DNA from 2 places in the Lysinibacillus sp. FJAT-14222 genome. Region 2 is predicted to be linked to the other one. Evidence: riboswitches for the same ligand, from Rfam matches in the RefSeq annotation. Region 2 holds a riboswitch; the other holds the start of a gene.
The links. Region 2 has a riboswitch for thiamine pyrophosphate ahead of thiM (hydroxyethylthiazole kinase). Riboswitches for the same ligand answer to the same signal wherever they lie in the genome.
Positions count from the first base shown of each region.

Region 1: linked by a shared signal. The riboswitch ahead of AN161_RS05940 (ABC transporter substrate-binding protein) and the one ahead of thiM (hydroxyethylthiazole kinase) in region 2 are both predicted to bind thiamine pyrophosphate.

Region 1 is NZ_LIYL01000012.1:17,414-25,505, reverse strand. Features, by position in the region: gene AN161_RS05975 (DUF485 domain-containing protein) at 293-631, shown strand; gene AN161_RS05970 (sodium/solute symporter) at 640-2,184, shown strand; gene AN161_RS05965 (hypothetical protein) at 2,362-2,544, shown strand; partial or broken gene AN161_RS30950 (DUF5360 family protein) at 2,617-2,760, opposite strand; gene AN161_RS05960 (TatD family hydrolase) at 2,887-3,636, opposite strand; gene AN161_RS05955 (ABC transporter ATP-binding protein) at 3,626-4,375, opposite strand; gene AN161_RS05950 (ABC transporter permease) at 4,353-5,123, opposite strand; gene AN161_RS05945 (thiamine-binding protein) at 5,123-5,413, opposite strand; gene AN161_RS05940 (ABC transporter substrate-binding protein) at 5,415-6,410, opposite strand; TPP riboswitch at 6,584-6,694, opposite strand; gene AN161_RS05935 (RNA polymerase sigma factor) at 6,891-7,397, shown strand; gene AN161_RS05930 (sigma factor regulator N-terminal domain-containing protein) at 7,382-8,092, shown strand, end outside.
Region 2 is NZ_LIYL01000001.1:73,140-81,231, forward strand. Features, by position in the region: gene thiI (tRNA uracil 4-sulfurtransferase ThiI) at 1-878, shown strand, start outside; gene AN161_RS00245 (alpha/beta-type small acid-soluble spore protein) at 1,031-1,249, shown strand; gene thiE (thiamine phosphate synthase) at 1,368-2,006, opposite strand; gene thiD (bifunctional hydroxymethylpyrimidine kinase/phosphomethylpyrimidine kinase) at 1,996-2,820, opposite strand; gene thiM (hydroxyethylthiazole kinase) at 2,820-3,575, opposite strand; TPP riboswitch at 3,664-3,762, opposite strand; gene AN161_RS00265 (acyl--CoA ligase) at 3,952-5,541, shown strand; gene AN161_RS29305 (hypothetical protein) at 5,767-5,910, opposite strand; gene sppA (signal peptide peptidase SppA) at 6,042-7,055, shown strand; gene AN161_RS00275 (RDD family protein) at 7,068-7,685, shown strand; gene AN161_RS29310 (hypothetical protein) at 7,836-8,009, shown strand; gene tpx (thiol peroxidase) at 8,084-8,092, shown strand, end outside.

The sequences.
Region 1 (8,092 bases), on a different contig from region 2:
TTTTTTGGGGAAAAACAATTCTTTTTTCTAATTTTAACCTTATTTTCCGATCAGAAATCCAGACTTGACCTTACTTTATATATTTATCTGAATTTTCTGAAACATCCTATTTTTTTGGCTTTGTCATGTATATTCTCTTTCAAGACTATTTTTCTGAAAATTATTTTTTCATAATTTTTCTGAAATGTATTGCAATTTTGTGAACTCTCTCATAAAATGAAGATGTGAATTCACTAAACTAGCGAAATTAAGTCTTTAAGCAGTAAAAATAAACACAAAATGGGGAATGTTAATGGCGAACAATCAAGCAAACAAGGGCGTCGTGATTGACTATGATGCAATTGCAAATCAAGAATCATTTAAAGCACTTGTACGAAAAAAGAATTCATTTCTTTGGTCAATGACTGCAATCTTTTTAGCAGCATATATGTTGCTACCAATTCTTACTTCGTACACGACAGTACTACACCAAAAGGCATTTGGGGAAATTACTTGGGTGTGGGTATATTCAGCAGGATTATTCATCATGACTTGGGGGTTATGTCACTTATATGTAGCAAAAGCGAACAACTTTGATAAAGAGGCAAAGGCGATTATCGCCGAATACGAGAACGGAGGTGGCCGCCGATGACTAACGGGATGAGTTTTACAGCCATATTCTTCTTCGTAGCCATTGTTGGTTTAACATTAGTTATTACATGGTGGGCATCTAAACGAACTTCTTCTGCAAGTGATTTCTATACTGCAGGCGGTGGATTAACAGGCTGGCAAAATGGACTAGCCATCGCTGGTGACTACTTATCAGCAGCCTCTTTCTTAGGGATTGCCGGAGCAGTTGCATTATTTGGATTTGATGGGTTCTTCTTCTCTATTGGTTATTTAGTAGCTTACTTAGTGGTGTTATACATCGTTGCTGAGCCATTACGTAATCTTGGTAAATTTACATTAGCTGACATGATCACAGCGCGTTTCAATAGCTCTAAAGTTCGTGGTACAGCAGCTTTAAGCACTATTACAATTGTATTATTCTACATGATTGCACAACTAGTTGGTGCAGGAGCACTTATTCAATTACTTTTAGGAATCGATTATTGGATTGCGGTTTTAATCGTAGGCGTTATGATGACAACTTACGTACTATTCGGTGGTATGACTGCAACATCTTGGGTACAAATTATTAAAGCTTGTCTTTTAATGTTAGGTACTGTCATTATTTCATTCTTAGTATTAAAAGAGTTCGGCTTTAGCATTACAACGATGTTTAAAGAAATGGGAACTGCTACTGATAGCGGTGCAGCTTATCTGAATCCAGGTCTTAAATATACAAATGGTATTGATACTATTTCAATGTTAATCGCTTTAGTATTAGGTACAGCTGGTCTTCCGCATATCCTAATGCGCTTCTTTACAGTAAAAGATGCGAAAACTGCTCGTTCCTCAGTTATTTGGGCTACTTGGATCGTAGGTATCTTCTACGTACTTACTATCTTCTTGGGCTTCGGCGCAGCTAAATTCGTTGGTAAAGAAGAGATTATTTCTGCAAACGCTGCTGGTAACATGGCTGCTCCACTTCTTGCAGAAGCACTCGGTGGCGATATCCTATTCTCATTTGTGTGTGCAGTAGCTTTCGCAACAATCTTAGCGGTAGTAGCTGGTCTTGTACTTTCTGGCGCATCTGCCCTATCACATGATATTTACGGTCAAATCATTAAAAAAGGTAAAATTACAGAGAAAGAGCAAGTACTTGCAGCTCGTATCGGTTCAATCACAATCGCTATTATTTCAATTCTTTTAGCGCTTGGTGCACAAACATTAAACGTAGCGTTCTTAGTATCACTTGCATTCTGTATTGCAGGTTCAGCCAACCTACCTGTAATCATCTATACAATCTACTGGAAACGCTTTAATACAGCTGGTGCTGTAACGGCGATGTTAACAGGTTTAATCTCTGCTTTAGTACTCGTTGCAGTTTCACCAAACCTCTGGAATCCAGTTGAAGGAAAAGCAATTTTCGTTGGTGAGCCGTTAATTATGTTAACAAACCCAGCTTTAATCTCTGTGCCACTTGGCTTCCTTGGTGGTTTCATTGGAACATTACTTTCTAAAGAAACAAACGATGCGAAATATCGTGAAGTGGATGTTAAAGCAAACACAGGTATTTCTGTACAGGACGTATCTCACTAATAATATGACAACCACCTCGTAAGTTACATACTTACGAGGTTTTACTTTTTCTTGGCTCATCACCAAAAGTTAAGGATAACATTTGTTAAAACGTACATCTTGTATATAAGCAACAGTCGGAACGAAAATCAACCCCACATTATGGTATATTCACAATAACAATTGGAGGTAATGATAATGACGCAATCAAAAGCAAAAAAGAAGCGCATGCATGTAAAGCGCACTAAAGGGAAGGATGTTGAAAAAAATCGCCAAGTCTCCCCTTTTAGTACACATGAACGGGTGACAAAAACTAAAAAAGAAAGCATTGAACAAAAATTTACAAAGTATAAAAAACACAACCACTCTGAGGATTATTAGTGGTTGTGTTTTGTTTCTAATGGAATATCTTGATGGTTATAAGTAATTAGTTTTGGAATAATCAGAGCAAAAGGCAAATGATTTCCATTTTTCATTTTTTCTTCTAATTAGGTAGAGACTTATAAAGCCAGTAGCTGAAATCAAAATATCTAGCTGGAAAAATGACCAATTCCATATAACTAATAATTCATTTTGATAATCCTGATATAAATACTCATTTAGTTTTCTTCATTAACTTCCTGAAGCGAAGCCATGTTTCTGTTTTAGCATACTCCATCAATCGATAAAGCCCTCCAATATAGACTTCTATAAATATCTTTAAGAGAACAGCTGTGTTATTTGTTATAAATTATAAAATGTTGTCGTATTTCTTGTGAGGATGTGTGCCGCTTCCTGTGTTGTAAGCCCCTTGATTGAAGCAATAACCTCAATGGAATGATCCATCATCCAAGGAGACGTTCGTTTATTATCAAAAGGACCTTCGAACGGCCATGGTCCATCTGTTTCTACCATCATCAGCTCGATTGGATATTTTTTTATAAGCTGTTGAATCTCCCGCTCATACGTACAATCAGGCGTAACGGAAATAAAATACCCATTATGAATCATCCGTTCAATCACTTCCTCATCGCCTTTAAACCAATGAAAATGAGCTTTCGTTACATGATGTTTTTCAAGTAAATTACAAGCAATAGCCGCATCCTCATAAACTGCGTGTAAAACAATTGGTTTATTTAATTCCTTTGCCAACACAATAAAACGTTCTAACAGTGCTTCATAAGGACGCTCATCAATCGCCTTCTCCTGCCTCAAATAATAAGGTAACCCTACCTCGCCAATTGCCACCATTTCATGAGCATGTTGGTGTATCCAATCGAATAAAGCATCTTCCTCCACTTTACTAGGTAAAGCTTGTTCAGGATGAAAGCCAAACGCTGCCTTTACCTTTGTATAGGCTTTCGACAACATCAACGTTTTCTCACACGATTGAAGGTTCATGCTAACGGCAATCACATGTTCAGCTTCCTCTAACAAAGCTGGTATATCGTTTTCCTTATACTGATCTAAATGAATATGTGCATCAATCAACATTCGCCTCATCCTTTTCTTCTTTTAAATACGTGAATAACTGTTGTTTTAATGCCGTAAATGTTGCCGAATGTCTAATTTCTTCTTGTCGCGGCCTTGCAAAAGGTACAATCACTTCCTTTTTAATTGTAGCTGGCCGTTTCGTGAGTACAATGATACGATCAGCTAAAAAGAGAGCTTCCTCAATACTATGTGTAACGAACAATATAGATTTTCGATCTTTCTCCCATATCGATAAAAGCCACGCCTGCATTTCAAGCCTTGTAAACTCATCAAGCGCAGAAAACGGCTCATCTAAACATAGAATGGGCTTATTACTGACAATTGCACGTATAAACGATACTCGCTGTTGCATACCGCCTGACAACTCATTTGGATAGGCATTTTCAAATGAAGCAAGCCCCACTTTGTCTAACCACTCCTTGGCAAGTTTCACATTTGGTTTATGGTGAAGCTCCTCGACAATCGTGACATTTTCTACGATTGTACGCCATGGTAATAAGCATGGCTGCTGAGGCATATAGCCGATCGTTCCTCTTTTTTGCTGGATATCTGTGCCGTTTAATAAGATAGCTCCCTTATCAATAGAAGAAACACCACCAATTAATTGAAAGAGCGTGCTTTTTCCACTTCCTGACGGACCGATGATCGCAACAAATTCCCCGTCCTTTACCTCAAAAGATAAATTACGAATGACCGGAAGGGAATCAAAGGATTTATCAATGTTTTGAATACTTAGCATGTAGCCCTCTCCCCTTCACAACTAGCTTTTCCAATACTCGAATACCGCTAAATAATAGTAAACTTAAAAATATAATGGCAAAAATCGCTACAAACACACGATCTGTTCGAAATGAAGATTGTGCCAATGTCATATAGACACCTATCCCCTTTTTCGCTCCTAGCCATTCAGCAATAACAGCCCCCATAACGCTATAGGTTGCCGCAATCTTAATGCCTGAAAAAATCGCTGGATACGCATAGGGCCATTCAAGCTTCCAAAATGTTTGTGCTTTCGTTGCACCAATCATCTTAAAATAATGCTTCAGCTCAGGTGAGGTTTGACGAAAGCCATCCATTGCCGAAATAACAATGGGGAAAAAGCACACGAGACAAATAATAATAAGCTTTGGCAATAAACCAAACCCAAACCAGATGATTAATAACGGTGCTAGGACGAGCACAGGGACATTCTGTGACATAATGAGAATAGGATAAAATAGCTCCCGAATAAACGTAAAACGATGTAATAACACGGCAACCGTTAGCCCACACAATATCCCAATGGCAAGGCCTAGAAGTGCTAATTGAACAGTTGCTAAAGCATGCGGCACAAACGTGTCATACGATTGAAAGCCCTCCATCAAAATGGCACTTGGCGCGGGCAATAGCCAATGTGGAACGTCTGCAAAGCGGACAATTAGTTCCCATATGAATAAGAGGAAGGCGATAAAAAATATCGTCCTTCCTTGTTTTATTGCTTGCTTCATCACTGATATTTTTCCGTTAAGGTTCCCATTGTAATACCAGTTGGCTGATATAAAATTTTCACTTGCGTAATCACATTAATAGCACCAAGCTCAATCATTTTGTCATTCATTTTTTCAATGATTAGTAGCAAAGTCGATAGTTCACCTTCCATTGTTGTTTCTAGTGGGTGAACTTCATATTTCACCCCTGATGCATCAATAACCGCAATCGCTGCATCGACAAATGGGATCACATCTTCATATTTTTCAGTTTTCGGGATAATTTGTACACTTATTAATGAGTTTGCCATATTACTTTGTCTCCTTTTTTGGTAAAAAGTCATTTGTAAATGCTTGTTCTGCGTTAAATTCGCCCTCTAAAACTTTGTTGCTTTCCATCCATTTCGCGTAGTTTTCCCAAACAGTAAGTTTTTGCTCGCCCCATTGAGGAGCGTCATCTTGATACTTATCTGCTAGCCACTCCTGACCTTTATGCACAAGGTCTTTATCTAAATCAGGTACCGCTTCTAGTAAAATATCAGCTGCCTCACTTGGGTGATTTATCGCATATTCATAGCCCTTTGCTGCAGCAGCGACAAATGCTTTGACTGTCTTAGGATCATCCTTAATCATTTTTTCGTTTGTAGCAAGTACAGGTGTGTAATAATCTAACAGATCACTATAATCTGTTAAATAAAGCATGTTCAGCTTTTCGCCACGAAGTTCTGCTTCAATACCTGTCACTGCATAATAAATCCACGCAAAATCAATATCTTTTTTCATCATTGTGAAGAAATCGATATCGCCTGCATTGACGATATCTAACTTATTAATATCCGCATTTTCTGTTTGCATAAGTGATTGTAGTACTGCTTGTTCAAGCGGTGCACCCCAGCCACCGTATGTTTTACCTTCAAAATCCTTAGGTGACGTAATGCCTTTTGATGCAATGGATGCGAAGCCAGAAGTATTATGTTGAATAATCGCTGCGATCGATACTAAAGGTACATCTTGCACACGTGCCTGTGTAATCCCTTCCTGATAGCTTACACCAAACTGAGCCTTACCAGACGCCACAAGCTGATCTGCACCTGCTTCACCAGGTAATAAAATATCAACATCTAAGCCCTGTTCCTTAAAGTAGCCAAGTTTTTTCGCTACATATAAACCTGTGTGATTTGTGTTCGGTGTCCAGTCAAGAACTACCGAGACTTTTGTTAATTCCTTAGTATCCTTTTTATCCTCCTTTTCACTACAGCCCACTAATGTTAAAAGCGCAGCCAACAGGATCAATAACCATTTTTTCATGCTGAATCCTCCCAGTAAGTAATTTGAAAGTGTTCATGAATGAATGTGTAACCAGAAGAAAGCGTATTCACGGTATGTCTGCACCTAAGCTTTGTGCATACAACAATTCTTGTAACATAAAAAACGCCTAGGAATTCCTCCCAGACGTTTTACAATCAGTATCAAAAATTTTCTTTTTTTGAATAGATGTTCCCTACGCTGGTACGAGCCAAATCAGGTTCAAAGGGTCAGCGTCTATCGGACACAATCTCAGCTGGCAACTACCAGCCCCCCTACATTCTTTCCATATGAACTTTTCGTGATTATTATACCCATATCTATCTGTAAATGACAAGGGTCTCTTTCATGTTAAAGCATTATATTGTCATGTCATTTCAGAAAGCAATGTCAGACATAGCCCTTATCCCAAAATAAACTTTATAATTAAGTGTATACATTTGTGATCACTCATTCGTTGTATAAGAGTAAGGAGGATCAGCAATGAAAAAAGAAAATGAACTAACCTCCTATCTAATCCATTTAGGAGAGGAAGTGTTCAATCTATTACTAGCGAAAGGAGCCAAAAAAGAGGATGCGGAAGATATAATTCAAACCACCTATTATAAAATTTATACGTTGTTAGATAGCCTCACAGAAAGCAATATACGCCCATGGTTTTTTAGAGTTTCACTTAATCAATATATTGACTTGAAAAGGAAAAAGGAGCAGAAAAACATTTACATCACTGAGGAAATATATTCAAAGCTCCAACACACCGATTATCATTTTGAGACATTGCTAAATAAGGATGAAATTTTCTATTTGTTAAAAGACATTAAAAAAGAATATAAAGAAATATTCTTTTTAAAGTATTACTATGATTTTTCATATGAAGAAATTGCTACTTTGTTGGATATTCAAGTAGATAGCGTCAAGCAAAAATTATATCGTGCACGTAAATTTATTCACTCAAAAATAGGAGGTAAACATGAATGGAAACTTCGTTAAATAACGCTTTAAAAAAGGCTAAACGAAAACAACTACTAAAAATTATCATCACTTCAATTATTGTAATATTAATTCTCTTACCCGTCTTTTATAAAACTGGTTCCTACTTTGCAACGGAAAGTTCTAAAAGACTTAAAGAACATCTTTTTTTACATAATGACATTGCAGAACCTAATATTCAAGTCGACTCTCAAGTAACGGTAAGTAATTCATCAATGTTTGGTGGAAACATTATCACAAACCGTTCTAAGAATATTAACGGTTATGTAGTTCAATGGAGCACACTTACAAGTTCATTTGGATGGTTTCGAGGCAAAATTGACAAGAACGAGTTAACACCAGGATTTTATTGGTCTGATACAGAGTTCTATGAGTACGATAAACAGACAAAGACTAAATTTGCGACATTTTATCACCCATCCATAAAAAAATACCATGACGGTGTACAAAACGAACTAGGTGAAATTTCGCAAATGGAGAATCACGTTGCAGAAGTTGCCGTATCTTTTAACAAACCTTATACATTAAAAGAAATACAAGGGAAGATTCCTAGCAATCTAAACATTGTATGGTTGTATATGGCATCACCAATTATGGATGAAAGTAAAGGACCTGCTGGTGTAGAGGTTTATGGATTTGATCCATCCGATTCACCGAGAGAGACCTACGAAGGCTTTATTGATTCACTTAAAGCA
Region 2 (8,092 bases):
TAAAGCGTACAGATAAAACATTTCCGTTAGAATCACATGCCATTCAGCGCGAAATTGGTGGTTATGTATTACCACAATATCAAAATTTATCAGTAAAGGTGAAGAAGCCTGATATCGAACTTCGTGTAGAGGTGCGTCATGATGCAACATATATGATGGCACAAGTTATTGCGGGTGCAGGTGGAATGCCTGTAGGCTCTAATGGTAAATCTTTATTAATGCTTTCTGGTGGTATAGATAGTCCTGTCGCTGGTTATTTAATGATGAAACGTGGAGTGCGCTTAGAAGCGATTCATTTCTTTAGCCCACCGTACACAAGCCAAAACTCATTGGAAAAAGTAAAGGTACTTGCTAATGAATTAACGAAATTTGGAGCTAGTATACGTTTACACGTCATTCCTTTCACTGAAATCCAAGTTCTTATTAAAGAAAAAGTACCTTCTAATGTCTCTATGACAACAACTCGTCGTATGATGCTAAAAGTAGCTGACAAAGTACGTGAAGAAATTGATGCCCTAGCAATTGTTACAGGTGAAAGTCTTGGACAAGTAGCGAGTCAAACACTGGAGAGTTTAACTGCTATTAATGCTGTAACCAACACACCAATTTTACGCCCATTAATCTCCTCAGATAAATTAGAAATTATCGATATTGCAGAGAAAATTGGCACATATGAAACGTCTATCCAGCCATTTGAAGATTGCTGTACTATTTTCACTCCAGCAAGTCCAAAAACAAAACCAAAGCTTGAAAAGGTTGAGCATTATGAAAGCTTCTCTGATTTTGATGAATTAATTGAACGAGCTGTGAAAAATCGAGAGGTCTATATTTTCCCGAAAAAAGAACAAGAAGCCGATAAATTTGCAGATCTTCTATAGAAGAAACTTGCGATTTCTTAAGAGCAGACTCAAAAGTCCATTTTGAGTCTGCTTTTTTTAGTCTGCTTCCTTCGTAGGTACAATTTACCTATAAAATTTTTGTATTAAAAATCTAATAACGCACATTCTATATTCACAAGGAGGTGAGAAACATGGCAAACAACAACAACCGCAGTTCAAACCAGCTTGCAGTACCTGGAGTACAACAAGCGCTTGATCAAATGAAATACGAAATTGCACAAGAATTTGGTGTTCAATTAGGAGCTGACGCTTCAGCTCGTGCTAACGGTTCCGTTGGCGGTGAAATCACTAAACGTCTTGTACAAATGGCAGAATCTCAATTAAAAGGTATGCCGAACAACAACCAATAATTGCCTAATCAGCATTTATTAAACTTAAAACCAGTGACCGTAAAAGGCACTGGTTTTAGTTTGTTTAGATTTTTAATTTTTATCCCGTATTAATGTGCAGTGAAATTCAGCGAGGAGATTAACTGTCTGTAAATAATGATTTAAATGTAGAGACTGTATTTGAAATATCTTCACTTTCGCAAATTGCAGAAATAACAGCGATTCCATCCGCACCTGCTTTACATACTGTATGTGCATTCAAGCAGTTTATGCCTCCGATTGCAACGATCGGGAGCTCGGGATATTGTATCCTTACTTGCTGTAAGAACTCAGTTCCACTAGGTGGTTTTGCGTCGTTTTTAGAAGTGGTTGAAAAAATAGGGCCAATTCCTACATAGTCAGCGCCATATTGTAGAGCAGTTTGTAATTCAGTTTGTGAATGAACAGAAACACCTAGAATCATGTTGCCAATTTTTTCACGTACCATCGACACAGGTAAATCCTCTTGTCCAATATGAACACCTTCCGCTCCAAGTTTTACAGCAAGCTCTACATCATCGTTGACGATAAACGGAACATTATACTGTTGACAGAGCTTTTGACATTCTCGTGCAAAATTTTCATAGGCTTGCCCAGTTAGTGTATTTGGTCCTTTTTCACGGAATTGAAACATAGTAATACCAGATTGTAGAGCCTTCTCTAGAACGGTTATTGGCTTCTTATTTAAAACATTACCAGTACCCATAATAAAATATAACTGTAGATCGTTACGTTTCATGAATGATCACCTCACAGGAGTCCTTATAGTTTTGATAGGCAAAATGATTTGTTGGACCATGACCATTACCAATAGATAAATCGTGAGTAATTGCTAATTGAATAAATTTTTTTGCTTCCTCAATCGCTTCTTCTATAGGTAACCCACGGCCAAGAAAAGCGGTTAATGCAGCGGAAAACGTACAGCCTGTACCATGTGTATTTTTTGTTGCGATACGAGAGGACTGCATGGAAAATGACCGACCGTCTTGAAAAAATACATAATCAATCGCATAATATTGATCTGCTAAATGACCGCCTTTAATAATGACACATTGAACCCCCATTTGTAATAAGACATGAGCTGCTTCTTTAATATCTGCTAAAGAATTGATTTTCTTTCCGGCAAGGGTTTCGGCTTCAGGTATGTTCGGTGTTACGATTGTTGCTAAAGGTAGTAAATAACTACGTATTGCATCAATTGCTTCTTGCTGTAATAAGCTTTCGCCACCTTTTGCAATCATGACAGGATCAACAATAAGCGGAATATTTACTTCGGATAAAATATGTGCAATTGATTGAATTATTTCGGAGGAAAACAACATTCCTGTTTTAACAGCACTTATTGAAAAATCCTCGATTAGCGCTTTAAGTTGTTTCTCAACGAAGCTAACTTCAATTGGTAGGACATCCGATACACCAAGTGTGTTCTGGGCAGTCAAAGCTGTAATAACAGACGTTCCAAATACCTTTAATTCCTGAAACGTTTTTAAATCAGCCTGTATGCCTGCGCCACCACCACTATCTGAACCTGCAATTGTCGTTACAATATGCATCATTCTACACCATCCTTGGAAAGCCGGTGTAGTTCATTCAATACTGCAATTTGAAAATCGCCAATGTATTGAGTGGAAGAAGCAGCTTGTTCTGCCACTTTTTTATAAAGCGACAATGTATCTACCAATTGGGTAAAGGGTTTATTTCCTGTGGCGTAGGCGGCACAACAAATGGCACTCAATAAGCAACCTGTTCCAGTGACTTCTGTCATTTGAGGATTTCCACCTGTAATCCATTGCTGATGTTCGCCATCAGTAATAAAATCCTTTTCACCGGTCACAATAACAATACAATTATTAAGTTGAGCTATTTGCTTTGCCTCTATTTCTAAAGAAATTGAACCATGACCACTATCTACGCCTTTTTGTTGCCAGTCTACATTGGCAATAGCCGCAAGCTCTCCAATATTACAACGAATTGCTGCAAACTTAATTTCCTTCAGTAATTGCCGTACCGTCTGTTTTCGGTAAGTTGTTGCACCTGCAGCAACAGGATCTAAAATAATGGGAATGCCAAGAGCATTTGCTTTTTTTCCTGCAAGTAACATTGATTCTTTCATATGCTCATTAAGGGTACCTATATTTATCAATAAGCCTGAGGCAATCGTGACCATTTCTTCAACCTCATGACTGTCATCAGCCATGACTGGAGAAGCACCTATTGCTAATAAGCCATTTGCTTGAAAATTAGCCACGACGTAATTGGTAATACAGTGAATAAGTGGATTTTTTTTACGAATAGTACGAAATATCAATCTAAGTCCTCCTTGTTGGATGGACGTAAGCGTGCAAAAAAGGCTCTTTTTCGTGCAAAAAAAACACGCAAAAGAGCCCTTCATCAGTAATTAGATGTGATTTGCTCCCTACGTCAGTATTAACTAACAGGTTCAAAGGGTCAGGTTTTACCTTCTCAACTCTAAGTGAGTCCCCCTGCAATCATTCTTTTAGTTGACCAAAATGTACCATATTTTTCATTCGTGTTCAATAGGGAGATTTTTTAGAACCAATTCGTGACTGATGCCATATAGCAGAGCATGATAGTTGTCATGACTTTATTAAAATAGAGTACCTTCCATTGAAAATGATGAAAATTGAGTTTTATAATGAGCATAACAAAAGGGGGCATTTGCCATGAAAAGACAAGATTTAATTGCACCAGAATGGTATAACATTTCAGAGGAAATTGAAAAATATGCAAAGGATTCTACCAAAAATGCATTAATAGTTTATAACGAAGACGAGGAAATTCAGTACATAACATATGCTACTTTACTTGAAAAGGCGAATCAGGCAGCGCATGTACTTACATCTCAAGGTTTAACAAAAGGTGATGTTATTTTAGTCATGGTGCCGAGGTCAGTTGAAGCGTATATCGTATATATTGCTGCCTTAAAGGCAGGTTTAACCATTATCCCAAGCTCAGAAATGCTGAGAACTAAAGATATTGAATATCGAATCAATCATGCTAATGCAAAAGGTGTTGTTGCATTTGAGCCTTATATTGAACAATTTAATGATGTGGAAAATTTACAAAACATACAGCGATTTGTCATTGGTTATGCACATGAACCTTGGCAGCCGTTGCTTGAAAAAATGCAAAGCCAACCAACAACCTATATAAGTTCTACACCAACTAAGAGTACAGACATTGCATTTTTAGCATATACGAGTGGTACTACGGGCAATCCAAAGGCAGCCGTACATACACATAGTTGGGGTTATGCACACTTAAGAACGACTGCACCGAATTGGTTAGGTGTCCAAGAAGGTGACATTGTATGGGCAACAGCAGCTCCAGGCTGGCAAAAATGGATCTGGAGTCCGTTCCTCGCTACATTAGGAAGCGGTGCAACAGCATTTGTCTACAAAGGTAACTTTGATGCGGCAACATATCTTGGGCTGCTTGAAAAATTCAATATTAATATTCTGTGCTGTACACCAACCGAATATCGATTTATGGCAGCGCTTGAAAATTTACAAGATTTCAATTTAAGTACAATCCGTCAGGCTGTGTCAGCGGGTGAACCTTTAAATAGCGAAGTGATAAAAGTATTTTCGGAGGTCTTGAATTTACAAGTACGAGATGGCTATGGACAAACAGAAAATACATTACTTGTTGGTACAATGGTAGGAATGGGGGCTAGAATGGGTTCAATGGGTAAACCTACTCCGGGTAATACAGTTGAAATTATCAATGATTTTGGAAATCCTGTTGCAATTGGAGAAGTTGGAGACATTGCTGTACATTGTGAAACACCCGCGTTATTTAAAAAATATTTGAATGATCCAGAACGTACAAATTTACAATTTAGAGGCGATTGGTATATTACCGGAGATCGTGCATATAAAGATGAAGATGGCTATTTTTGGTTTGAAGGACGAGGAGATGATGTCATTATATCGTCTGGCTATACGATAGGTCCATTTGAAGTAGAAGATGCATTATTGAAGCATCCAACAGTTAAAGAAACTGCCGTTGTTGCAAGTCCAGATGAGGTTCGTGGAAATATTGTAAAGGCGTTTGTTGTGCTTCATGATGGAGTGATTGGTAATGAAACACTTATTAAAAAACTACAAAACCATGTAAAAACTTTAACAGCACCTTATAAATATCCTCGTGCGATTGAGTTTGTAACAGAGCTACCAAAGACTACATCAGGTAAAATTCGTCGTGTCGAATTGCGTCAGCAAGAGAAAATTCAATATATCAGTCATTATTAATTTCCTAGGAAATAATGTCGAAAATCAAAGTTCCTATTTTTTATGAACTTTGATTTTTTTTATAAAATTAGGTAATGTATTATAGGTTGAATAGGTTAAAACTGTTGCATAAATTGGCTCATTACCAAAATTTAGAGATGGCATTTATTAAAACGTATGACATGTCTATAAGTTGATTGGAGTAGAGGCTGGGCGATTCCCTGTGGATTAGCGTCAGATGAGACTCTAGAGCGAGCCGGGTAAACGGAGACTAAAAGCATCACGGCCTGTGATAATGACTTCGTGACCAACATTCTGTGGCTGTCGCACAGAAAACATTTGTCGCTGTCGCTTTGCTTTCGCACATAAATGTTGCCCCAAGCGGCTCATCGGACGCCCCAAAGAGAGCGCCCAGTCGGAACGGGGATTAACCCCATGTTATAGTGATGGGCCATATTATTGCAATAAAATGAAACAAATTAAAATGTCAATCGTATAACGTTATGAGGAGGCGGAAAGACATGAATGTTAAAAGGTGGGCTGCTTTAATAATTGCAGGTGTATTATTAGTATTTTCCTTGGGGATCAACACCATTTTTGCAATATTTAAATCGAATCTCTTTAGCAATTTTGATAGCTTAGTGGATGGGAACAATTTGGCGGTAATGGAAAAGGTTAAAGAAAACGGCAATATGGATAAACGTATTGCTTACTTAAAGGTTGATGGTACGATTCAAGATATTGGATCAAGTACATTATGGCAACCAGTTACGTATGATCATCAATTTTTCTTAAATCAATTAGACAATATTTTAAATGATAAGTCTGTGCAAGGTATCGTCTTAAGTGTTAATTCACCAGGTGGCGGTGTAAAGGAATCAGCAGAAATATATAAAAAGCTTTTAAAAATTAAAGAAGAGCGACAAATTCCAATCTATGTTTCTATGGATTCTATGGCAGCTTCAGGTGGTTATTACATTTCAGCACCTGCAGATAAAATATTTGCGCAACGTGATACAATTACAGGTTCGATTGGTGTCATTATGCAATCCATTAATTATCAGGCGCTTGCTGAAAAAGTTGGTTTTAAATATGAAACGTTTAAATCTGGTGAACATAAGGATATGCTTAGTCCAATGCGTGAAGTGACAGCAGAAGAGCGTGCTATGATGCAAGATATGATTAATGAAACATATGAGGAGTTCGTTAATATTGTTGAAAATGGACGTAATATGTCTGAAGCTGATGTAAAAAAAGTTGCAGATGGTCGAATCCTTAGTGGTACAAAGGCTCTTGAAGCAGGCTTAACTGATGCAATTGGTGATGAAGAAGCAACAGTTACTGCATTGCGTGAAGACTTTGGTTTAGAGGACGCAGAATTATTTGAGTATTCATATGATGTGGGTGGCTGGCAATCGTATGTGGGTATGAAGATTGGATCAATGTTTGGTCCATCTGCTGAAGAAAAAATGCTGATGAAAATTATGGCGGATTATAAAGCACCAAAAATGATGTACCTATATGGCGAATACTAAGGAGGGAGTACAATGACAAACAATGAAATTGTTATGCAAAGTTCACCCTCTATGGAGAATGCTCTCCTAATTGATAAGCCAATTACGAATAAAAATTATGCATTAAAAACAGCAGGCTTTTGGATACGTTTTTGGGCATTTTTATTGGATGGATTAATTATTACAGCAGTAGGCGGGGTTCTCGTTAATCCAATTTTTTATCTAATGGATTGGTCATTATCTGAAACAGTGTGGTATGCACCAATGTCGATTATATCTGCTATTCTCTATTACAGCTATTTCGTATTAATGACGAAATTTTTTGGTCAAACATTAGGGAAAATGATATTTGGATTACGTGTTATTTCATTAAAACATGAGAAGCTGACTTGGTCAGATGTGTTATTCCGTGATTGGATAGGGCGTATCATAAACAACATTTTTATACCACTTTATATTCTTGTAGGTATTTTACCGAACAATCAAGGTCTACATGATTTTTTTGCGGATACAACAGTTGTTCATGAAAAAGTTTATATTGAAAAAGATATTATGCAACCATCTTTGCCAATTAAAGAGGAAAATTCTGAAGCTGCACCTCTAGAGGAAAAACCTGAACCTAAAAAGCATGAGGAAAAAAACGAAGAATAATGGTTAGAGCTGTCTCGTTATAGTGAGACAGCTCTTTGTTTTTGTGATAAAACAGTAATTGATGGATAGCTAGTTAGAAAATGTATGCCATGTATATAGTTTGATCTTCGTTCCGACTGGGCGACTTCTTGGGGATCAGCGTCAAGCAAATTGGCTCATCGGACGCCCCCAGGAAGCTCTGCTCTGTGCGAAAGCGAAGCGTCAGCAACAAAACGTCCAGTCGGAAATCAACCACACGTTATGGTGATGATCCTGGAAAATGGTGCAGCCCTAAGCAAACAAGGTTGCACAGGTGCGAAAAGAATTTTTCAAAACCGTTTTTGATAAGCTGTCTCAGTTGCAATTAATTCCCTACATTTAGTAATATTATGTACATATGATAATTAGGAGGCGTTTATATGGCACAA